3 regions of the Halomonas sp. NyZ770 genome follow, and region 3 is predicted to be linked to each of the others. Evidence: predicted binding sites of a transcription regulator. Region 3 holds the regulator's gene; each other region holds the start of a gene.
What was found. The regulator PhoB, encoded in region 3, activates phosphate uptake and scavenging genes when phosphate is short. The targets are predictions, from matches to a motif close to TGTCATANNNNTGTCANA.
Positions count from the first base shown of each region.

Region 1 (7,802 bases), 1.3 Mb from region 3:
CCTACACCAGAGGTTGAGCAGCGGTGACGACGCTGCCAGCACGAAGCCTATTAAAACGGCAAATTGCATCCGGCGTTCTCTCCCTAAAATAAGCGCAAACTATTCCCGTGAGCGGCGCATGGTACGACATGTGCCGCTTAAACGTTGAATAAATGTGATTTTATATGCACAAACCTTATACCAGCCCTTCGAAAAACTCCAGCCACCTCGCTGGCATAAAAAAGCCGCTCGGCCAGTGGCCAAAGCGGCGTCAGCGCGAGCAGAAATCTTACTGAGCGGGCACGGGCAACCAGCCCAACAGCTCATTGTTGACCACGGCCAACAGGGCATCGATATGGTCATCGCGATCATTCAGGCAAGGAATATAGCTGAACGTCTCGCCACCGGCCTCCATGAAGCTGTCGTGAATTTCCTCCTTGATCTCTTCGAGGGTTTCCACACAGTCGGAGGAGAAGGCAGGTGACAGAATGGCAATGTGCTTGTGGCCCTGCCTGGCCAGCTCGGCCACATGGTCCACGGTTTGCGGGCCTACCCACTTTTCCGGGCCAAACTGTGACTGGAAGGCGGTATCGACCTCCTCCTTGCTCAACCCCAGACGCTCACGCATCAAGCGCGTGGTTTTCTGGCACTGGCAGTGGTAGGGGTCGCCTTCCATCAGATAGCGTTCCGGCACACCGTGGTAGCTGGCCACGAGCTTGGTGGGACGGCTTTCAAAGCCGTCGTACGCCTCTTGCACCGAGTTGGCCAGCGCCTGGATGTAAGCCGGATGTTCAAAGTAGGCCGGCACCGTACGCAGGTAGGGCTGCCACTTCATCTTCATCAGCGTGCGAAAGGCCTGATCGTTGGCAGTAGCCGTGGTGGGCGAGCCGTACTGCGGGTAGAGGGGGAAGAATACGATGCGTTCGCAGCCCTTCTCTTTCATGCGATTCAGCACGCTTTCCGTGGAAGGGTTGCCATAGCGCATGCAGAAATCGACCTCGACACTGTCGCCATACAGCGCTTTTAGCCGGGCGGTCATCTTTTCCGTTTGTGCACGGGTAATGGTCAGCAACGGGCTCTCGTCTTTTTCGGTGTTCCAGATGCTTTTGTAGGCATGGCCCGACGTAAAGGGGCGCTTGGTCAGAATGATGAGCTGCAGCAGCGGCTGCCATTTCCAACCCGCATAGTCCACGACCCGCTTATCCGACAGGAATTCGTTGAGATAGCGCCGCATGGACCAGTAGTCAGTCGCATCGGGAGTCCCCAGATTGGCCAGCACCACGCCCACCTTGGCGGGGGCAACCGGAGGATGACTGCTTGGCGCGTGGGCCAAGCGCCCTTCACCTGGTTGATCCTTTACAACGCTGTCGGCCATCTCACTTACTCCTGGGGGCTGTCGATCATTCACAATGGTCTAAATCTTATCACTTTTCAGCAAAGACGCGGGATAAAGTTATACTATCAACATAATTTGTATAACTGTAGGCCAACCCATGTCCAAGCCTTTGCTACTCATTCTGGGCGACCAGCTTAGCCCGTCGCTTCCGACACTTCGCCAGGCCCCTGAAGGCGCAGTAGTGGCGTTCTGTGAGGTCGCTGAAGAAGCACGCTACGTCCCTCACCATATACACAAGATCGGCCTCTTTCTGGCCGCCATGCGACATTTTGCCCAACAACTGCGCGACCAAGGCTTCAACGTTCATTACAGCCGCATGGACGATGCGGATAACACCCAATCATTGATCGATGAAGCCGAGCGGCTGGCAAGACAGTACCAGTGCGATGAAATTCGTGTGACGCGCCCCGGCGAGTGGCGGCTGTGGAACGCCATGCAGCAGCGTCAGGCCGCTTCACTGCCCTGGAAAATCCTGGAAGACGACCGCTTCTTCACCACCCCAGACGACTTTGCCCAATGGGCCAAGGGGCGTGAGCAAATCCGCCTCGAATACTTCTACCGGGAACAGCGTAAACGTACCAGGCTACTGATGGAAGGCGACGCCCCCATGGGCGGACAGTGGAATTTCGACCACGATAACAGAGAACCCTTACAGCCTGGGCTGAGCTTCCCCCAACTGCCCATGCACGGGCAGGATGAAACCACTCAGGAAGCGCTGGCCAATGCCGCCGAGTGGTTCCCCGAGCACATGGGCGAGATCGAGACCTTCAACTTGCCGGTCACCCGACGTCAAGCACTGGTAGACCTGAAGCACTTCATCACCCACGGGCTGGCCGACTTTGGCCGCTATCAGGATGCCATCAGCGACCAGTCACCCTACCTGTACCACTCGCGCCTCTCTGCTGCCATGAACATTGGCCTGCTCACGCCCTTCGAAGTATGCGAAGAAGCGGCTGCGCAATATCAGGCAGGCAAGGCACCGATCAACGCCGTGGAAGGGTTCATACGGCAGATTCTCGGGTGGCGTGAGTACGTGCGCGACCTCTACTGGACGCGCATGCCGGATTACAAACGTGAGAACCAGCTGGGTTTTCAGCGCGACTTGCCCGCCTTCTACTGGGATGCGAAGACCGACATGCGCTGCCTGCAACGCGCCATCCAGATGACCATCGACCACAGCTACGCGCATCATATTCAGCGCCTGATGGTCACGGGCAACTTCGCCCTGCTCTGCGGGGTCAAGCCAGAGGCGCTGTGCGACTGGTACCTGGCCGTTTACGCCGACGCCTGCGAGTGGGTCGAGCTACCCAACACCTTGGGTATGGTGCTGCACGCGGACGGCGGCTTGATGGGCTCCAAGCCCTACTGCGCTTCCGGCAAATACATCGACAAAATGTCCGACCACTGCCAGCACTGTCGCTACTCCCCCAAGCAGGTCACCGGCCCCAAGGCCTGTCCGCTCAACAGTCTCTACTGGCATTTTCTGGAGACCCATGCCGAACAGCTCAATCGGAATCCACGCATGAAACTGATCTACGGCTCGCTGGCACGCATGAAAGAGGAAAAACGCGACGCCATGCGCCAGCAGGCAGAGCAGTTCCTGGCATCGCTCCCCACTGCCGCCGATTACGGGCAAGCCGTTCACACCCAGGGATACACCCACGAGGAGCGCTCCTCATGAGCCGTTTCGCCACGCTGCATGCCGAACCACCGGTCACGCTCTACCACGATGGACACTGCCCCTTTTGTCGCGTCGAAGTGGCCTGGCTGGCCAAACACCGACACCAGCAGCGCATTCGTCTGGTCGATATTCAGCACGAGGATTTCGACCCCGGCGCATTGGGGCTCAGCTTCGAAGCCATGATGGGGCAACTGCATCTTCAGGATCAGCAGGGAAATTGGTATGTCGGGATGGATGCCAGCCGGGCCCTGTATGCCGTGTTGGGCTACAGGCGGCTGGTAAGACTGTCTTGCTTGCCTGGCCTGCGCGCCGTCATGGATGCAGGCTATCGGTTCTTTGCCCGTCGCCGAATTCGGCTGGGCCAATGGTGGGAAAAATGCGGGTCACGCTCGCGCAATCAGTGATGCCTGGGCGTCAGAATACCAGCGGCATACGCGAGGTCAGCGGCGCGCTGTAGTGGGCGTCGCGACCAATGACTTCATCCTGAGGCACGTGCTGAACGAGGTAAGCCCGGTGGATACCGGCCCGCTTGAGTTCGAGGTACACATCGTCCAGCGCTCGAAACAGCATAGGCTTGCCACGTTGGGTCAGCATATGACGCTCACCCTCGACGTCTTCGAGCTCGACCTGATAGAAACGGCTGCCCGAATGCGTGATTACCCGGATTTCAAAATTGTCATGACGTTCGACGAACTGTTTAAGCTCTTTAAGTTCCATGGTTCCCTCCTGTTATTGGTCATCGCCATGGAGCACAGCATGCCTTTGCCCCATGACAATAGTATTACCTTGGCACTATCCCCCTAAGAGGGCAATAACAGAAAAGAGTTCCTGACCGAAACGTCAAGATGTGTGTCGTATTACTGATATTCCGAGGGGTCGATGGCCTTGCCAAGCGAGTTGCGATCGATCCAGTTGCCCCCTTTGGTTTCCTTGTAACGGAACACGACCTTGTCGCCAATGGTGACAGGTAATTCCGCATCTTCTGTTTGGTAGCTGTACTGCTCCCCTTCCACTACCAGGTGGTAGCGATAGAGATCGGGCATGCCCAACCACTCTTTGAAGGGACCTTCACGCTCTAACGACTGGAGCTCACCCCGACCTTCCAGCTTGGGAAGCCGCTTACGGTTACCGCGCCTAAAACCACCTGCCATGCGTTACTCCTGTCTATCTACCAATGCGATTGACCCACGCTTCTCATCCCGCCCTTCCAGTGAGGGTTACCCAGACGACTCAGCCAACGGGGAGCGCATTATACGTGCTCCCCTCTCAGCCTCAAGTCAATCGCCGAAGGCTTCACCGTAACTATCCGGCGCCAGGTCTTCGAAGCGCGTGTATTTGCCTATGAAGGCCATGTGTACCGTCCCGATGGGACCATTACGCTGTTTACCAATGATCAACTCGGCCAGGCCCTGGTTGTCCGGGTTATCGCGGTTATACACTTCGTCGCGATACACGAAGGCAATGACGTCTGCGTCCTGCTCGATCGCGCCCGATTCGCGAAGGTCCGACATGACTGGACGCTTGTTGGGACGCTGCTCCAGCGAGCGGTTCAGCTGGGAAAGCGCCACCACCGGGCACTGGAACTCCTTGGCCAGGCCTTTCAGCGAACGCGAAATTTCCGAGATCTCGCCCGTGCGGTTTTCGTTAAAGCCAGGAATCTGCATCAACTGCAGATAGTCGATCATGATCAAGGCGATATTGCCGTGCTCACGCACCACCCGACGTAGCCGTGAGCGCATCTCATTGGGTGACAAGGCTGCCGTGTCATCGATGAACAGCTGCTTGTCTTTCAGCAGGTTCACCGCCGAGGTCAGCCGCGGCCAATCTTCGTCTTCCAACTGACCCGAACGCACGCGGGTCTGATCGATACGTCCCAATGACGAGAGCACACGCAGCATCAGCGATTCGGCGGGCATCTCCATGGAAAACACCATTACCGGCTTGTCACTGGAAATGACCGCATGCTCGACCAGGTTCATGGCGAAGGTGGTCTTGCCCATCGAGGGCCGCCCGGCAATGATGACCAGATCGGAAGGCTGCAGGCCCGAAGTCATCTCATCCAGATCACGAAAGCCGGTGGAAAGGCCGGTCATTTCCCCTTTCAGGTTGAACAGCTCATCGATCCGATCCACGGCCTTGGTGAGCAGGTCACTCATGCCAATGGGGCCACCGGTCTTGGGCCGCTCTTCGGCAATCTGGAACACCAGCCGCTCGGCCTCGTTGAGCAGCTCGTCGGCGGGCCTGCCCTGAGGCGAAAAAGCCCCTTCGGCAATCTGGTTGGCCGCCCGAATGAGCTTACGCAGCGTGGCACGCTCACGGACGATATCGGCATAGGCGCGTATGTTGCTGGCCGAAGGCGTGTTGCGCGCCAGCTCGGCCAGGAAACTCAGCCCGCCCACCGTATCCAGCTGGTCGCGGGCTTCCAGCGCTTCGGAAAGGGTCACGACGTCCAGCGGCTGGCCCGACTCGGCCAGATGCGTCATCACATTGAACACCAGCCGGTGTTCATAGCGGTAAAAATCGTCAGCCACCAGACGCTCGGAGACGTTGTCCCACGCCTGGTTGTCCAGCATGAGCCCGCCTAACACCGACTGCTCCGCTTCCAATGAATGCGGTGGCAGTTTTAACGCTGCCGTTTCCTGATCAGCAGAAGGCTGGTCCTGCATTGCGAGCTCCTTAACAATTACCCGATAGCCAACGGCGCTTATCTTAGCCGTGCGGCTCGGATAACACCACTGGCCCCCACGTAAAGGGAGGGCTTTATAAGCCTGCTGTGTCGCCCCTTGCCAAAAGAGCCCCAGGGCCTAAAAAGACAAAGTACCTATAAAGACAAAGTACCTAAAAAGACAAAGGGCGCGGGAGAACCCGCGCCCTTTGAGGCGTCAGCGTTGGCGAGTATGATTACTCGGCGACAACGACCACGCGTACAACGGCGTCCACTTCTGCATGCAGGTGGAGGTCGATGTCGTATTCACCAGTTTGACGAATCGGGCCTTGCGGCATGCGTACTTCGCTCTTGGCGACGTCGATTCCCGCAGAGGAGATCGCGTCGGCCAGGTCACGAGGACCGATAGAGCCGAACAGCTTGCCTTCGTCGCCTGCCTTGGACACCAACGACAGTTCGATGTCGTTGAGTTGCTCGGCACGCGCCTGGGCTTCTGCCTTACGCTCAGCGGCTTGCGCTTCGAGCTCGGCACGCTGCGCTTCGAACGCTTCGATGTTGTCCTTGGTGGCCGGTACGGCTAAGCCGTAAGGCACCAGGTAGTTACGACCATAACCAGGCTTGACAGTGACCTTGTCACCCAGGCCGCCCAGCTTACCAATCTTGTCGAGCAGAATGACTTCCATCTCGTAAACCTCTTGTCAGTTGCTGCGGGCAAGGCGTGCGCGAACGTTCGCAAATGTATCGATCAGCCCCAACAGCAGCACAATGAGAATCGTGGGCCAGGTCGTGATCAGCAGCACATAAAATGCCACCAGCCACAGCCCGTTCATCCCCTTTATTCCAATAAAACCATGCACCAACGCAATACCGGCAATCAGCAGCGGAACCCAACACAGCATCGCCAGTGCCTGCGCACCAAGCGCCATGCCTGCCACTCCCAGCACCACCAGAACGACAAGCTCACGGGGGGTCAGGCGCAACGCATGAAACTCTTCGCGAAAGCCACCGGGGTTGTACAGCCCGGCTTGCCAGCTGCGGGCCAGCGCCAGGCAGATAATGGCGGCCAGCAACACGACCAAGCCCGTCACACCACCGATGACCATGGCAGCCAAGGCCGTCGTGTCGACGCCCTGGTTGGCAAACTCGGTGAGCATGCGGTCGATCTCGGTAGAGCTCTCCCGCAGCTGCTCCAGCATGAGCTGGGTACCCCCCGGCGGGCTGAAGATGCCCAGCTGAACCATGACGGCGGCAGCCAATGTGCCCACAATCAAGGCTTCGCTCCAGCGCATCCGCTCGCGCAGGATGACGGACATCAGCGTGACCAGCAGAACGCTGGCCAGTGGTATCACATCACCTTGTGCCCACCAGAAACCGGCAGGCAGAGCAGCGGCGATGATGACCGGCAGCGCAGGAGCGAACCCCTTGCGCAAGGTCACCAGCGCGGCAATGGCGGCGCCTAGCCAAAACAGCCAGGGCACCAGCGATGCCAGGGCCGCCCCGCCTACGGCATAGGGCGTTCCGCGCATCAGCCATCTTGCCAGTGCCAGCATCACGTTAAACGCTTACTGATGGCTATCGGAGTAGGGCAGCAGTGCCAGGTAGCGTGAACGCTTGATAGCGGTCGCCAGCTGACGCTGATAGCGTGCTTTGGTGCCGGTGATACGGCTCGGAACGATCTTGCCGGTTTCCGTGATGTAAGCCTTCAGCGTGTCGAGATCTTTGTAGTCGATCTGCTTGACGCCTTCAGCAGTGAAGCGGCAAAACTTGCGGCGACGGAAAAAACGTGCCATGGACTAGCTCCTTAAAACGTGCAGTGGATAGAATCAGGCAGTTTCTTCAGCTTCAGCGCGCGGCTTTTCTTCGCGACGCGGACGCTTTTCTTCTGCCGGCTTCATCATCGGAGAAGCTTCGGTAACGGCTTCCTTGCAGCGCACAACCAGGCTGCGGATGATGGCGTCGTTGAAGCGGAAGATGTTCTCGATTTCTTCGAGAGTCTCGCCGGTGCACTCAACGTTCATCAGCACGTAGTGGGCTTTGTGGATCTTGTTGATCGGGTAAGCCAGGTGACGACGGCCCCAATC
Region 1 covers NZ_CP085143.1:1,166,846-1,174,647, reverse strand. The annotation lists gene LG409_RS05565 (putative monovalent cation/H+ antiporter subunit A) at 1-69, opposite strand, end outside; gene hemH (ferrochelatase) at 269-1,354, opposite strand; gene LG409_RS05555 (cryptochrome/photolyase family protein) at 1,473-3,056, shown strand; gene LG409_RS05550 (thiol-disulfide oxidoreductase DCC family protein) at 3,053-3,460, shown strand; gene LG409_RS05545 (DUF6482 family protein) at 3,471-3,773, opposite strand; gene LG409_RS05540 (hypothetical protein) at 3,914-4,207, opposite strand; gene dnaB (replicative DNA helicase) at 4,334-5,722, opposite strand; gene rplI (50S ribosomal protein L9) at 5,958-6,404, opposite strand; gene LG409_RS05525 (hypothetical protein) at 6,420-7,271, opposite strand; gene rpsR (30S ribosomal protein S18) at 7,284-7,511, opposite strand; gene rpsF (30S ribosomal protein S6) at 7,545-7,802, opposite strand, start outside.
Region 1: LG409_RS05545 (DUF6482 family protein) is a predicted target of PhoB. The motif match lies at 3,825-3,842, and genes of this name have one in related genera.

Region 2 (7,802 bases), 260 kb from region 3:
TACTGGCAACCCAACACTTTCGGCACTGGATGACGCCAATATTGAATATGTTGGTCGATTGTCCAGCAATACCGTACTTGAGCGCGAAGCGGCACACTACCTCAAGCGCCCAGTGGGTCGGCCAACCCATCAACTACGCGAGTGGTGCCATGAGTTTTACTATCAGGCACAGTCTTGGGAGAAGCCGCGCCGCATTATTTTAGTGGTCTGCGAGCAACCGGATGATCTGTTTTTAAAACATTTTTTCCTAGTCACCAGCCTGGACTGGAAAGACTGGACACCGCATAAAATTCTGCAGCTGTACCGCAAACGCGGGAAAGCTGAGGGGCACATGGGCGAACTGAAAGACACGCTCAACGTTCACCTATCTTCTACCTGCCGTGGTGCGTCTACCGTGCAACAGGTGATGGGCCGCAATCAGGTCAGCCTGCTGCTGAGTCTCTACGCTTATCAGATGCTGCACAGTCTGCGAGCGCTGATGGAGCGCGTCACACAAAAGGGCTGGAGCATACGCAAAGTCCGCGAGCAGATCCTGAAAACAGCAGCGACCGTGGCCGTGCATGCGCGAAAAATAGCAGTTCATATCGGACAGTCTGGCGGCAAATGGTGGCCCAGTCTGCTTAAAAACTTGCCTCGACTGCATCAGGCTCAAACTTAAACCGAGGCACGCAACAAACAGGTTATCGGCTGAACGGCTGAGGTTTTATCTTGCCTAAATGATAAGAAAAGCTGTGAAAGAGTTGAAAGCAGGCACAAAACCTTTCTGTTTTTACGCTGACAAAGTAAATACACTACCGAAAATCGTACCCCCCAGCCCGAAAACGGTTAGAGGGTCATCAAGCTGCCGAAAATGAGTCACTTTGAGAGCTCTCATGAATAAGACGGGAGTATGGGCAGTTGTCTTGCTGAGCTATTTAGTGCCTTACACCTTTTTAAGCAATGTGGCGCTCTGGTACGGCAGCTTCCTGTTTTGGACCTTTGCAGGGTTGGTCGTCATTGCGCTGAATGTGTTTATCACTAAAGATTTTGAGGAGCATAGCAATGACTGAGTCACTCATCTGGTGGTCGATTGCTATCTACTTATTGATCGCAGTAGGCATTGCTATTCTCTCGCGCCAAGGGCCATCCGAAAGTATGTCGGGATACTTCTTGGGTAACCGACAAATGAACGGCTTTGTTTCAGCGCTAAGCTACAGTGCTACCACCTATAGTGCCTTTATGATGGTGGGCTTGGCGGGCCTTACCTATGCTGGTGGCGTTGGCGCACTGGGTTTTGAAATTATCTACTTTGCCGGTGTATCGCTGGTCGCTATTTTTGGGCCCAAGTTCTGGGCGGTGGGCAAGAAGTTTGGCTTTGTAACACCCAGCGAGATGTTAGGCCACCGTTACAACAGTAAGCATGTTGCCATGGCGGTCTCGATTGCCAGCTGTATCTTTCTGATTCCCTACTCGGCCGTTCAGCTCGCGGGTGTCGGTTATCTGTTGCAAGGTATTACTGATGGTGCGATTAACTTTACCACTGGTGTGGTGCTGGCGACCGTGATTGCTATCTTCTTCTCCTATATTGCGGGCATTCGCTCAGTCATGTGGACCGACTCCCTTCAGGCCATCATGATGATTGTCGCTTCAACGTTGGTAGCCTTCCTTGTTATTCAGGGTTTGGGTGGTTTCAGCGCACTTTTCAATACTTTGGCGACGGAGCATCCGCAGTCATTAACCGTGCCAGGCTCAGGGCTGTTCAGTTTCGTTACTTTCCTTGGGCTAACGATTCCCTGGTTCTTCTTTAGTATCTCCAACCCGCAAGTAAGTCAGCGCCTGTTTATGCCTTCCTCGCTGCGCTCAATGCGTCACATGCTGATTGGGTTCCTGGTGTTTGGCTTTATCTACACCATGGTATCTGTGCTGTGGGGTTTCTCCGCCCTAGCGGCCTTTCCCAGTTTGGAGCGTGCTGACTTAGCCACGCCAACACTGCTGGGTTCAGAGTTTGTACCGCCGGTGCTCGGGGTGATTGTGATGATCGGCATTATGGCCGCTGCTGTCTCCACCATCGATTCGATCATGTTGACCCTGGCCTCTATGGTTTCCCGTGATGTCTATGCCAACGTTAAACCGAATGTCAGTGAAAAGCGCCAGCTGTTGGTAGGGAAATTTGTGGTGCCGGTGATTGCGCTCATGGCACTGGCCTTTGCCGAGCTTCAGCTTGATCTCATTGCGGTGCTTTCAGTGGCTGCATCGTCAGGTTTGGTGGCGATGGTGCCCGCCATTATCGGTGCCTTTTATTGGAAGCGCGGTACGTCTGCCGGTGCACTAGCGAGTGTGGTCGGCACCAGTGCGTTCGTACTGTTGATGTATGCCACTGGCAACTCGTTACTAGGCTTACCCTCTGGCGTATGGGGCATTTTGGTCGCTAGTGGACTGTTTGTCGGCGTTAGCCTTGTGACCAAGCCTCATCAAGCTTCAACCGATGCTTTCTTGGCGGCTATCTCAGAAGAACTGGGCAAAAAACACCCTTCGACCACCGATCAGGTCGTTAAAGAGGCGGCAGTCTAGCGCCAAAGGCGTGTCTTGAAATTCCGGTTTACCCGACAACCAATAGAACGTTTGTGTTGCTTACGAGCAACCCCGCGCTCTTAGTGAGCACTTCCCAGCGAGTGTGCGCCTGGGAGGTTAGGAGATGTTATGGATCACGCAAGCTTTGCCGAAATTTGCCTTCACCAGCTGAAGATGTCCGGCGTACATGAAGGCGAAAAACTCGTCGTGCTGACCCAGGGCAGCGAACGCCTTGATTATGCGGATGCCTTTATGGCGGCGGGGCAGCGTTTAGGCGCCAATATGTACCATATGCGGTTACCTGCCCCGCTACCCACTGGTGGATGGGCCGTGGGATCAACAGGGCTTGCCAGTATGCCCGATGCGGTGGAAGCGCTTAAAAATTGTGACATGTTGATCGACTGTATTTTCTTGCTGTTCTCTCCCGAGCAGATGGCGATTCAAGCCGCAGGTACGCGCATACTGACGGCGGTTGAGCCGCCAGAACTGCTGGCCAGAATGTTGCCTACCAAAGAACTAAGGGAAAAGGTCGAACTGGCCGCCGCGCTGCTCGACAAAGCCAAAGTGATGCGCATCACCTCGCCTCATGGCACGGATGTCACCTACAAACTGAATACATATGAGACCGTTGCTGAATACGCCTGTACCGATGAACCTGGCCGCTGGGATCACTGGCCCTCTGGTTTTGTGTTTACCGGCGGTGATGACGATGGTGTTGATGGCACTATCGTGGTGGCACCGGGCGATATCCTGCTACCTCAAAACATATATGTCAGAGAACCAATAACCTACACCATTGAAAAGGGGTGGATTACCGATATCCGTGGTGGCCTAGATTCGGAGCTGGTGAAATCCTATATGGATAGCTTTAATGACCCGCGCGGCATGGGGATGAGCCACGTGGGCTGGGGCATGAACCCGAATGCCAAGTGGCACCGTATGGTGCCGGGCGAGTTCCCAGGCGGCATGGGGATGGAGCCGCGCAGTTTTTATGGCAACGTGATGTTCTCAACCGGCCCGAACAGCGAACTGGGCGGATCTAATGATACCGCTTGTCATCTGGATATTCCGATGCGCAACTGCTCGCTCTTTCTGGATGATGAGCCCGTCATCATTGATGGTGAGATCGTCGTAAAGGAGTTGCAGATGGCAAGAAGCTAGTTGAGTGTTCTAACGGCGAAAATACGGATCATAGCTCCTTACGTTGGGGGCTAAGGACTGACGAAACCCTGCTTTTATAGGGTTTCGTCGTTTCAGGTGCTATTCAGGCTTCGTCAAACCTTCACCCAACTGTCACGAGCATGACATGTTGCGCGCCGATGCTGCTGAGCAAGCCATATTGGCTGTTTCTCATATAAGCAAGCAAATGGGTACGCCAGCAGTGGGCCGCTCATCAGGGAGATGCATCATGACGAAGAAAACCGTGGCAGGCAGTGTCGATAGCGTAATGGCTCAAGGGGATGAGCCGCTCAGCAACCGTTCCAGCAATGCCTATTTTGGCGACATTCTGGAGCGGCGCTTGAGCCGCCGAGGCGTCCTCAAAGGGGGGCTGGCAACGGTGATCGCGGGCCTGATGGCGACCAAACTGCCGTTGACGCAAGCGCTGGCCGCTAATGCGGGCGCGGGTTCACCCACCATGGGATTCAACCCGGTAGGTATCAGCGCTGCCGATAACGTCGTGGTGCCTGAGGGCTATCGTGTGCAAAGCTTCATCCCCTGGGGGACGCCCATCACGGGTGACATGCCTGCGTTCAGCCTGGCGGCTTCCGGGGAAGAGCAGGCGCATCAGGTGGGCAGCCATCACGACGGCATGCACTTCTTTGCGCTGAACGGCAGCTCCACCGACGGTCTGCTGGTGCTCAACCATGAATACGTGGAACCACGCTTTTTGCATGCGGCGGCCAGTGGCCTGGCGCTGGACCGGGATGCCTTTCCTCAGCATGAAGATGGCAGCCGCGATGCCGATCAGGTGATCAAGGAGATGAATGCCCACGGCGTGAGTGTCGTGCGCGTTCGTGCCAATGAGCAAGGCGAGTGGGAAGTGGTGCAGGATGCCCTGAATCGCCGCATTACCGCCCAAACGCCCATGCAGCTCTCGGGCCCGGTGGCGGGCACGGAACACCTCGTTACCCAGTACAGCCCGGAAGGCCTGATGACGCGTGGCACCTTGAACAACTGTGCCCACGGGGTCACGCCCTGGAACACCTACCTGGCAGCCGAAGAGAACTGGGCGGGCTATTTTGCCAACACGGATACCGACATCGATCGTCGCCAGGCGCGCTACGGGATCGAAACCCGCGACACCGGTCGTTATCAGTGGCACCGTGCCGATCAGCAGAGCGATCAGTTCAGCCGCTTCGATGCCAGTAGCCGGGGAGCCAGCCCGGCAGACGACTTCCGTAACGAACCCCATGCGTTTGGCTGGATGGTCGAAATCGACCCGATGAACCCCGATTCCGTGCCGGTCAAGCGTACCCACCTGGGGCGCTTTGCCCATGAAGGCGTCATCTTTGCCCCTGCGGTGGAAGGGCAGCCCGTGGTGGCGTACTCCGGGGACGACTCCCGTTTCGAGTACATCTACAAGTTCGTTTCACGGCGCCCCTTCGACGCCGCGACGGCGGACGGCAGCCTGTTGGATGAAGGCACGCTTTATGTGGCCAAGTTCAACGATGATGGCAGCGGCGAGTGGTTGGCGCTGGCCCCCGGCCAGAACGGCCTGACGCCCGAGAATGGCTTTGCGGACCTGGCGGATATCCTGGTCAATACGCGCAGTGCCGCCGACCATGTGGGAGCCACCAAGATGGATCGCCCGGAGTGGGGCGCCGTCGACCCGCAAACCGGCGACGTCTACTTCACGCTGACCAACAATACGCGCCGCGCAGAGGGCGACGAGCACCCCGCCAACCCGCGCGCCAACAACAGCTTTGGCCATATCATCCGCTGGCAGGAAGAGGGCACTCACGCAGGCGAGCGCTTTGCCTGGGACCTGTTCGTGCTGGCAGGCGACCAGGACGATAGCCGCGACCTGGCGGGCAATGCGCTGGTAGAAGACAACATTTTTGCCAGCCCCGACGGCCTGTGGATCGATGCCGATCGCCGGGTATGGATACAGACCGACATCAGCGAATCCGAAATGAACACAGGTATTTACGAAGTCTTCGGTAACAACCAGATGCTGGTCGCCAACCCGGAAACCGGCGAGATCAAGCGCTTCCTGACCGGGCCTGTGGGCCAGGAAATCACCGGCGTGGTAACCACTCCAGACCAGCGCACCATGTTCGTCAACGTCCAGCACCCCGGCGCCACCACTACCGAAGAAGCCTTTGCCGAAGGCCGCTTCACCAGCCATTGGCCGGAGGGTGGTAGCGCCATCCCGCGTTCCGCCACGCTGGTCATTACCCGTGAAGATGGCGGCATTATCGGCGCGTGAGTAGTGCTCTCAACGCCCTCACAACCAGGCATCCAGCAGGCGGCGATACGCCGCCTGCGCCTGGGTTGCGCTGATAGGCTGCAAACGCACTTCTGTACCTGGCAGGCACTGTGCCAGCCGGGCGCAGGCCATGGACGTGAGGGCGCCCAAACGCGGGTAGCCCCCAATGGTTTGGCGGTCGTTCATCAGGATGATCGGCTGGCCATCGGGAGGAATCTGCACGGCCCCTAAAGGAATCCCTTCAGAGACGATGCCGCCCAGGCGGCTGTTCAGCGCTTTGCCGGTGAGCCGAATGCCCATGCGGTCGGCGCGCTGGTCGACCGTCCAGGGCTGGTTGAAGGCATCGAACAGGCTGCGCCCGGCAAAGTGGGCGGCCTGGGAGCCCAGGACCATATCGAGTCGTACCGTTTGCGGCGTGCTGGAAATCGCAGCCGTTGGCAGCTCAGCGTGGGCGGGCAGCGTGCGCACCGACGCCGAAATGCCTTTCCAGGTCAGCGTATCGCCCGCCTTGAGCGGCTGGCCATCTTCATGCAGCCCGCCTATCTGCTCTCGGGCGGTGCATGCTCGGCTGCCCAGCACAGCGGGTGCATCGAGCCCGCCAGGGAAGGCGAGATATGCGCGAAGGCCTTGTTTTGGCTGACGAAAAACCAGCGTCTGGCCCGCCTGCATCAGGAAGCTGGCGTTGGGGGCAAGGGGCTGGCCGTCCAGTGTGGTGGCCAGGTCGGCCCCGGTCAGGGCGAGGCGTACGTCGCGGTTGGCCACCAGGGTCAGGTTGCCTCCCATGACGATTTCCAGGGCAGCGCTATGCAGGGGATTGCCCAACAGCCAGTTGGCCCAGCGGAAGGCGATCCAGTCGGCGGCACCGCCCTGGGTAACGCCCAAGTGGCCAACGCCGAAGCGGCCTGCATCCTGAATCATCGCCAGCGGCCCGGCTTGCTTGACGGTCAACATGGGCTGGCTCATGGGCGCTCCTCCAGCGGGGTGGTGTCGCCGCCAGCCGCTTCGAACTCGGCTCTTGAGATCGCTTTGAAGCGCACTTTATCGCCGGGGCGCAGCAGCGGTTCGCCGCGTTTGGCGTGTTCGAACAGCGGCACGGCGGTTCTACCCAGAATGTTCCAGCCGCCCGGGGAAAGCAGCGGGTAGATGGCCGTTTGTCGGTCGGCAATGCCGACGCTGCCCGCCGCGACGCGGCGGCGAGGCGTTTTCAATCGTGGCGTGGCAATGGCCTCGTCCACCAGACCCATGAAGCCGTAGCCAGGGGCAAAGCCCAGCGCAAACACGCAGTAATCGTGGCTGCAGTGGCGCTCGATCAAGGCATCGACGCTGAGCCCGGCGCGCGTTGCCACCATGGGCAATTCGGGGCCAACGCTTTCGTCGTACCACACGGGAATCTCGTGCAGTTGCCCCTGCTGGGTGTCGGCAGGGGTGAGATCGTGCAGCGCGCTACGTACCAGCGTCGTGGCCTGGGTAAAGGTGAGCTTCTGGCAATCGTAGTGCACCAGCAGAGTGGTGTACGAGGGAATCAGGTCGATCAGCGCATGAGCAAAAGCGCGGCGTAGCGCCTCGTCGGCGGCCATGATCCAGGCCATATTGCGTTCATCGATGGCGTCGAACAGGCGCACCGTCAAGGCGTCCATGGCGGCGGTTTCCAGGCGTAGTTTCACGCGGACTCCAGCGCCGTGAAGGCCTCGCGAATGGCGCGCACGGCAGCCACGGATTCGGGGTTGTCGCCATGCACGCAGAGCGTGTCGCAGGGCAACTGCAAGGCGCTGCCATTTCGGGCGGTGAGGGCTTCTCCCTTGGCCAAGGCAACCGCCTGGGC
Region 2 covers NZ_CP085143.1:3,646,961-3,654,762, reverse strand. The annotation lists gene LG409_RS16850 (IS1380 family transposase) at 1-658, shown strand, start outside; gene LG409_RS16845 (hypothetical protein) at 873-1,049, shown strand; gene LG409_RS16840 (sodium:solute symporter family protein) at 1,042-2,550, shown strand; gene LG409_RS16835 (leucyl aminopeptidase) at 2,680-3,711, shown strand; gene LG409_RS16830 (PhoX family protein) at 3,959-5,980, shown strand; gene LG409_RS16825 (5-oxoprolinase subunit C family protein) at 5,999-6,943, opposite strand; gene pxpB (5-oxoprolinase subunit PxpB) at 6,940-7,644, opposite strand; gene LG409_RS16815 (5-oxoprolinase subunit PxpA) at 7,641-7,802, opposite strand, start outside.
Region 2: LG409_RS16830 (PhoX family protein) is a predicted target of PhoB. The motif match lies at 3,842-3,859, and genes of this name have one in related genera.

Region 3 (7,802 bases):
AGCGAGCACGTGCGCAAGATGCTGCGTGACGCCTTGACCGCCTTCGCCCGCTTCGATACCGAGCTGGCCATGCAGGTCGTTCGCGAAGACGAATCGGTAGACGACGAGTACGGCAGCGCCATGCGCTCGCTGATGACCTTCATGATGGAAGACTCGCGCTCCATCAGTTCGGTGCTGAGCATCATGTGGGTACTGCGCGCCCTGGAACGGGTGGGCGACCACGCCAACAACCTGGCGGAATACGTGGTGTACCTGGTGAAAGGCCTGGATATTCGCCACAGCGATCCCAGTACCCTGGAACAGAAGGTCATGAAAAAATCTTGACCTGCCCGCCAAACCCTCCTGCAATACGCCCAGATAATCATCTGGGCGTTTTTTTAGGGAGTAATGTCGCGTGAATGCACTCAACGCGTTGGGTCAAGGCACCCGCCTGGTGTATCAGCCCGGGCTAAGGCGCTATGTCTTTCTACCCATTCTGGTCAATCTGCTCGTGTATACGGGTATGGTTTACGTGGTCTTCACACGCTTTTCGGGCTGGCTGGAGAGCAGCATGGCCATGGTGCCAGGCTGGCTGGAGTGGTTGTCGTGGCTCATCTGGCCGCTATTCTTCATCAGCTTGCTGGTGGTGATCTTTTTTAGCTTCACCCTGGTGACTCACCTGATCGCAGCGCCTTTCTATGGGTTTCTGGCGGCTCAGGTAGAGCGCCAGGCCACCGGGCGTGAGCCTCTGGATGACCGAGGGCTGGCCAAAACGGCGCTGGACGCCGTGGGTCGAGAGCTGGTCAAGCTGAGCTATATCCTGCCGCGCATGGCCGTGCTGTTCCTGTTCAGCTGGATTCCCGGCTTGAACGTCTTCGCGCCTCCCTTATGGGCGCTCTTTTCTGCCTGGGTCATGGCCATTACCTATCTGGATTACCCGATGGATAACAACAAAGTGTCGTTCAAGGACATGCGCAGCAGGCTTTCACGGCGCTGGTGGCCGAGCATGACATATGGCGGGCTGGTCATGCTCATCACCTGGATCCCCTTGGCCAACCTGTTCCTGATTCCAGGCGCCGTCGCAGGCGCAGTCCTCATGTGGGACCGCCACTATCGTGGCACACCGGACACGCGGGATAAGGCGGCAGGCTCGGCGCTCTGAATCAGAGCCACTCATCAAAGGGTCATCAAAGGGCCGCCCATATAGCAGGCACAAAAAATTAGACCCCGCTAGGCGGGGTCTCGACCACTCTTACTTGTGAACGATACTGACTGCTGGCTTCCTATCCGTTTGCGGGACTCCAACCTTGGAATTTACCCTGACCAGTGTCTTGACCGTTTTCTGATTCATCCGTGAATCGATGAGCATCCTTGCTATGGGACATCCTTGCCCCTTATTTGCTCAATCCTAAGCGTAAGAGTTTTTTTCAGCTTTGCAAAGAATTGTTACTTAGCTGCCGCTGTTTTCTTCAACTACGTCTTCTGGGGTGTACTCGGCACCACCACTCATGTTGGTGGAGTCCGGCTCATCCACGACGTCGGGGCCTTGTGTGCCGTGATCCGTCGTCAGGTCTTCGGTGTCATAGCTGCCGGGCTCGGCCGTGCCAGACTGTGTGTTCATGGGCTCATCTTCGACGGTTACATCCTGATTCTGGTCGATGGATGAGTGATCCGTGGTGTCTGCAAAAGCCAGTGGGCTTGCCATCAGGCCGAAAGAAACACCTAAAATACCAGCTTTCTTGAGTAGTTCCTTGGACATCATATTCCGCCTCCTCGATCGCTGTTGATACCGCATAGTTAAGGAAGAGTGACTTCATGTCTTACCAGTTCCTGCGGTAATCTTCCTTGCCTAGAATATTGCATACGTTGTGCCACGCATGCCAAAAAATAAAAAAATTATTTATTATCAATAATTTAAAAAAACAAGGATGGTATAAAGCATGGGCTCAGGGGGGCATGACCACCCCTTTGAAGTGGTTAAAAATGACACATGAGTGATGTGTGACCAGAGTTCTATGCCAATATGGCACACTTATACAGAGATTGTGCAGAAAGGGGATAAGGAGGAACGCAAAGCGACATCGAGCCCTCAAGCCGGGCCGCTGACTCGCTTGGCAGGGAAGACACAGCGAAAGGATGCCCCCTCGCCAGGATGTGACTCTACGTTGAGCTGTGCCTCGTGGCGCAGCAGCACGTGCTTCACGATGGCCAGGCCCAGACCCGTCCCTCCTGTTGCCGTACTGCGCCCTTTATCCACTCGATAGAAGCGCTCGGTCAGGCGGGGGATATGCACAGGATCAATGCCATCGCCATCGTCCTCGACCTCGATACACCCGCTGCCGTTGGCGGCCACCGACCAGCGCAGCGTGATCTGGCTGCCTTCCGGGGTATAGCGCACGGCATTGAAGGCCAGATTGGAAATGGCGCTGCGCAGCTCCTGCTCGCTGCCGATCAGCCCAGCGTCGCTCTCCAGAATGACCTGCACACTGTGCTGCTGCCTGGAGAGCGCCAGAGCGTCTCGGCGAATGCTGTCGAGCATGGGGCCTACGGCCAGCGTCTGGTGATCATCGCCTCCCTGGTCGATTTCCAGCCGTGACAGCAGCAGCAGGTCGTTGACCAGATTCTGCATCCGTCGCGTCTGCTCCTCCATCTGTACGATCCCTTTGCCCAGGCGGGGAGGCAACAGCTCCTTGAGGTCGCCGTAGGTTTCCAGATAGCCCGACAGCACGGTCAGCGGAGTGCGCAACTCATGGGAGACGTTGGCGACGAAGTCACGCCGCATCTGCTCCAGGCGATGCAAGCGCGTGATATCACGGGCCATGACCAGGCGCTCGTCATCGCCATACAGAGTGATCTGATACTGGAGGATACGCCGCTCGTCGATCGGCGAGGTCAGCGTCAGCGGCTCGCTGTAATCGCGGGCATTGAAGTAGCTGATGAAGCGAGGATCGCGCAGCAGGTTGGTGATGTGCTGGCCACGATCGTGGGCGGTTTGCAGCCCCAGCATGTCGGTGGCCGCGCTGTTCCACCACTCCAGGTCGCCGTGTCGGTCCAGCATCACCACGCTATCGCGCATGGCTTCGGAGGACTCCTGAATTCTCGCCAGCGTCGCCCGTAAACGGCTTTGGGTAATGCGCTGGCTTTTCTGGTAGCGATAGAGGCGGTCGAACAGCTCCCCCCACATGCCCTTGGCCGCCGGGGGCTCATCGTGGGGGTGAAGCGTCAGCCAAAGGAAGAGCGCCCGAAACTGGCGCAGATGATAGACCAGACAAAACAGCAGCCCCGCCGCCAGCCCGGCGCCAGGGTAATCCACCAGCCATCCCAGGCAGAGGCCCAACAGGGCCAGCCAGATGATGCGCCAGATCTCACGGCTCCACAGGCGCACGCTTACACTCGCGCAGAGAACCGGTACCCAGTACCGCGCACCGTTTGAATCAGATTTTGATGAGGCTCGCCCAGCGCTTTACGAAGACGACGAATATGCACGTCCACCGTGCGCTCTTCCACGTAGACGTTGCCACCCCATACCTGGTCAAGCAATTGGCTGCGCGTGTAGGCGCGCTCCTGATGGGTCATGAAAAACTGCAGCAGACGATACTCGGTAGGCCCCATTTCCAGCGCCTTGCCATGGGCGCTGACCCGGTGGCTCACAGGGTCCAACAGCAGGCCATTGATTTCGATGGGGTCTTCCACGCCACGCGGCGTGGCCCGGCGCAGCACGGCCTTCAGGCGGGCCACCAGCTCACGGGGGGAAAAGGGCTTGGTGATATAGTCGTCGGCACCCGCTTCCAGGCCCTGGATCTTGTTGTCCTCTTCGCCCTTGGCCGTCAGCATGATGATCGGCAGCTCGGCAGTGGCTTCTTCGCGCTTCAACCGACGGGCCAGCTCGATGCCGCTGGTGCCCGGCATCATCCAGTCCAGCAGCAGCAGGTCAGGCTGGTGGTCGACGACCATGGCGTGGGCATCCTGGGCGTTGTCCGCTTCAAGCACGCGATAGTCAGCCATTTCCAGCGCCACGGCGATCATTTCGCGGATAGGCGCCTCATCATCGACGATCAGTACGGTCTTGGCGGTCATTCCAGGGCCTCACGGTGCTCTATACAGGAAAGTTCAATGACATGTGTGTGACGATAACACCATGACTTGATGACAGTTCCATGACACACAATCAATTTAGCCCGCCATCGGCCACCAGCTCAAGGCAATACCTGCAAAGACCAGCAGACCCGACCAGTGGTTGTTCAGGAAGGCCTGAAAACAGCGGTCACGATCGCGCCCGACGATCAGCCACTGCTGGTACACGAACGTCGCCGCCATCCCCAGCAACCCCAGCCAGAAAAAGCCCCCCAGCCCGACGCGCAGCGCGACCCAGCTCAGCAGGGCCAGCACGCTTGCCTGCAGCAGCCCGATGATCAACCGGTCAGCACGGCCAAACAGCACGGCGGTCGACTTGATGCCGATTTTCAGATCATCGTCACGGTCGACCATGGCGTACTGGGTATCGTAGGCAACGGTCCACAGCAGGTTGGCACTGAACAGCAGCCAGGCTTCCAGAGGCACGTGGCCCAATACCGCGCCAAACGCCATGGGAATGGCCCAGGAAAAGGCCGCGCCCAGCACCACCTGCGGGAAGTGGGTGTAGCGCTTCATGAACGGATACACGAAAGCCAGCAGCACGCCGCCCACCGACAGCAGCACGGTGAACCAGTTGGTCAGCAGCACCAGAATGAAGGCAGCGGCGACCAGCGCCACGAACAGCAGCTGGGCTTCGGTTTCGCTGATGCGTCCCGTGGCCATGGGGCGCTGGCGAGTACGCTTGACGTGGCCATCCACATGGCGGTCGGCATAGTCGTTCACCACGCAGCCCGCAGCCCGCATCACGTAGACACCGGCAATGAAGATGATCAGCACGGAGCGGCCCGGCACCCCTTCTGCAGCCACCCACAGCGCCCAGAGCGTCGGCCACATGAGCAGCCAGGTACCAATGGGCCGATCCAGGCGCATCAGCTGAAGAAAGTCTGCCAGCCGGGCCCAACCCGTTGGCCGCAACAGAGAACGGTCCATGCTCATGCTTACCTCGTGAAAGAAACTCCAGGATAGCCTAGCGCGAGGGCAGGCTCAGCGCATCGGCCATGGTCGATAAAAAATACTCTTGAACCAGCAGCGACAGCCCCGCGTGCTGAAAGACCGAGCGACGCCCCCACTGGCTACGCCCCTTGGCGGGTGTACCCCACGCCGTGAAGCGCGGGCGCGACGCCGTGGCCTGTAACGGCCCGCGCACCAGGTCCGGCTGCTGAAACAACCAGCTGCCCAGCGAACGCTCGCCCAAGGCCCCCAGGCCTTTGCCCTGCAGCTGCTCCAGCGGTGCCACCGATCGCGCCACCACCCAGGGCGTGCCGTCGATGCACAGCGCCACCTCGCGTAGCCAGGCGTGGCGACGTGGAGCGATGCCCAGCGCCATGGCTTCGTCCTGAAACGGCAGGCCAATGGTCTGGCGCAGCAGGCGTACGCGGAACTGGCCCGGCGCTCCGGCCGCCATCAGGCGCGCCGTCAGGGAGTCGGTCGAGGCCACCCACTGCCACCAGGCCGCACTCATGGCAGGCCGCGCAGCGGCAACCGGCCGCCAGTGGGGGGGTAGCGAAAACGCAGGGCGTGGCAACTCAACGAGCGTCACCTGAGCCTCCAGAGCAGTCAATTGGAAAGACAGCTAGTGTAACATGATGGCTTGGCAGGCTTTTGTTCCTTACCCCCGGATAACGATATGCCCGATTCACACTTGAGCGAATCCCCACATGCCGAGCTGGTCATTGTCGGCACTGGCATGGCCGGTATTGGCCTGGCGCGAGCGCTGCGCCGCCAGGGAGATTCTCGCACCATCGCGCTGGTCAGCGCCGACCGTGGCGAAGAGTACAGCAAACCGCTGCTGTCCACGGGCTTCGCCAAGCGGTTGAGCCCCGAAAAGCTGGCGCAGCGCAGCGCAGAAGCGCTCGCCGACGAACTGAATGCCCAGGTCATGGCCCACACGCAAGTCGTCGAACTGGTGGTGGAACACCAGATGCTGCGCCTGGGCAACGGCACCCTGCTCCGCTACGAGAACCTGGTGCTCGCCACCGGCGCGGCCCCGCGCACGCCGTTCCAGATACCCGATGCGCTGGAAGGGCGCTGCTTCACGGTCAACGACCTGGACGACTACCGCCGACTGCATGCAGCGCTCGCCCAGCCAAGCCGAGTGGCGATCATTGGCGCGGGCCTGGTGGGCTGCGAATTCGCCAACGACCTCCATGCGGGCGGCCACCATGTCACCCTGGTGGCACCAGAGAGCACCCTGCTGCCGCGCCTGCTGCCCGAGCCGCTGGGCCACGCCCTGGCCGAAACCTTTCGAACGGCGGGCATGCAACTGGCGCTTGGACGCACGCTGGACAGTCTATCCCTGAATGCCGACCGCGAACTGATACTGCAGCTCGACGGCGGTGAGCGCCATACGGTGGACATCATCCTGTTGGCCACGGGCCTTGCGCCCCGCACGGCGCTGGCCGAGGCCGCCGGACTCGCGGTCAGCGCCCGCGGTATCGAGGTGGACCGGCTGCTTCGCACCCGCCAGCCGAACGTGTACGCATTGGGCGACGTGGCCTGCATCGACGGCGTGAACGCCATGTACGTCCAGCCGCTGCAAGCCAGTGCCAAAGCGCTGGCGGCCACGCTGGGCGGCTCACCCACCCCGGTAAGCTTCGGCGCCTGGCCGATCATCGTCAAAACGCCCCTGCTCCCGGTGGTGGCCTACCCACCAGTGAGCACACCGCAGCACTGGCGAGTGGAGGGTCATGGGCAGGATTTGACGGCGCTGGCGGAAGATAAAGACGGTCGTTTGATTGGTTTTGCGTTGACAGGGGGCTGCGTGAGAAGGAAAGTGGAGCTTTCCAGAGCTGTACCTGCCCTGCTAGGCTGATTTTCGCCGCATTCACGACTAGGCTGAATAAGCCCTGCCGGGGTGGGTTACCAACAACATTGACGTTTGTTTTTCACAAGGGAGATTCCTTCATGCGCAAACCTGAACTCGCCGCTGCCATCGCCGAGAGTGCTGACCTGTCCAAGGACAAGGCAGGCCAGGTCCTGAATGTCATTCTGGACGAAATCACCAACAGCGTGGCCAAAGGCGAAGACGTCACACTGATTGGCTTTGGCACCTTCACCGTACGTGAACGCGCCGCCCGTACCGGCAAGAACCCGCAGACCGGCGCACCGCTGCAGATTCCGGCCAGCAAGAACGTGGCGTTCAAGCCAGGCAAAGCGCTCAAGGACGCCGTTTCCTAATGAAGCTTTCGCTGACGCTGTGGCTCTTGAGCTTCATGCTCAAGCGCGCCCTGCGCCGCAAGCCGCGCTTTCGTGAGCAGTTGGAACGCATGCGCGGCCTGGACTGGGGCATTGCCACAGAAGATTTGAGCACGGCACGCCACTACCGGATGACCCCCAAACGCATCACGTCCGGTAAAGGCCTGCCCGTCGACCTGGACCTGGAGCTGCGCTTTCGCGACCAGGAAGCCGCCCTGCGCATCCTCAGAAAGCCGACGCAACAGGCATTTCTGGATGGCATGGTGGCGGGCGACGTGCGCCTCGTCGGCGACTCTGCCGACATGAACAAGCTGCAAAAGCTGCTCAGATACTTGTAGCCCTTCAAGCTGGGCGCATTTTCGTCACGCGAGGTAGTACCAGGCGATGGATATCCCTCATCAGCGATTGGCCTACTTTCGCGTGACGCTCGAATCAGGCTCGGTGCGCCGGGCTGCGTCGCGGCTCAACATTGCCCCTTCCGCCGTCAGCCGACA
Region 3 covers NZ_CP085143.1:3,910,465-3,918,266, forward strand. The annotation lists gene phoU (phosphate signaling complex protein PhoU) at 1-324, shown strand, start outside; gene cysZ (sulfate transporter CysZ) at 395-1,141, shown strand; gene LG409_RS18070 (hypothetical protein) at 1,430-1,741, opposite strand; gene phoR (phosphate regulon sensor histidine kinase PhoR) at 2,069-3,364, opposite strand; gene phoB (phosphate regulon transcriptional regulator PhoB) at 3,367-4,056, opposite strand; gene ubiA (4-hydroxybenzoate octaprenyltransferase) at 4,153-5,043, opposite strand; gene LG409_RS18090 (chorismate--pyruvate lyase family protein) at 5,081-5,653, opposite strand; gene LG409_RS18095 (NAD(P)/FAD-dependent oxidoreductase) at 5,741-6,925, shown strand; gene LG409_RS18100 (HU family DNA-binding protein) at 7,018-7,290, shown strand; gene LG409_RS18105 (hypothetical protein) at 7,290-7,646, shown strand; gene LG409_RS18110 (LysR family transcriptional regulator) at 7,693-7,802, shown strand, end outside.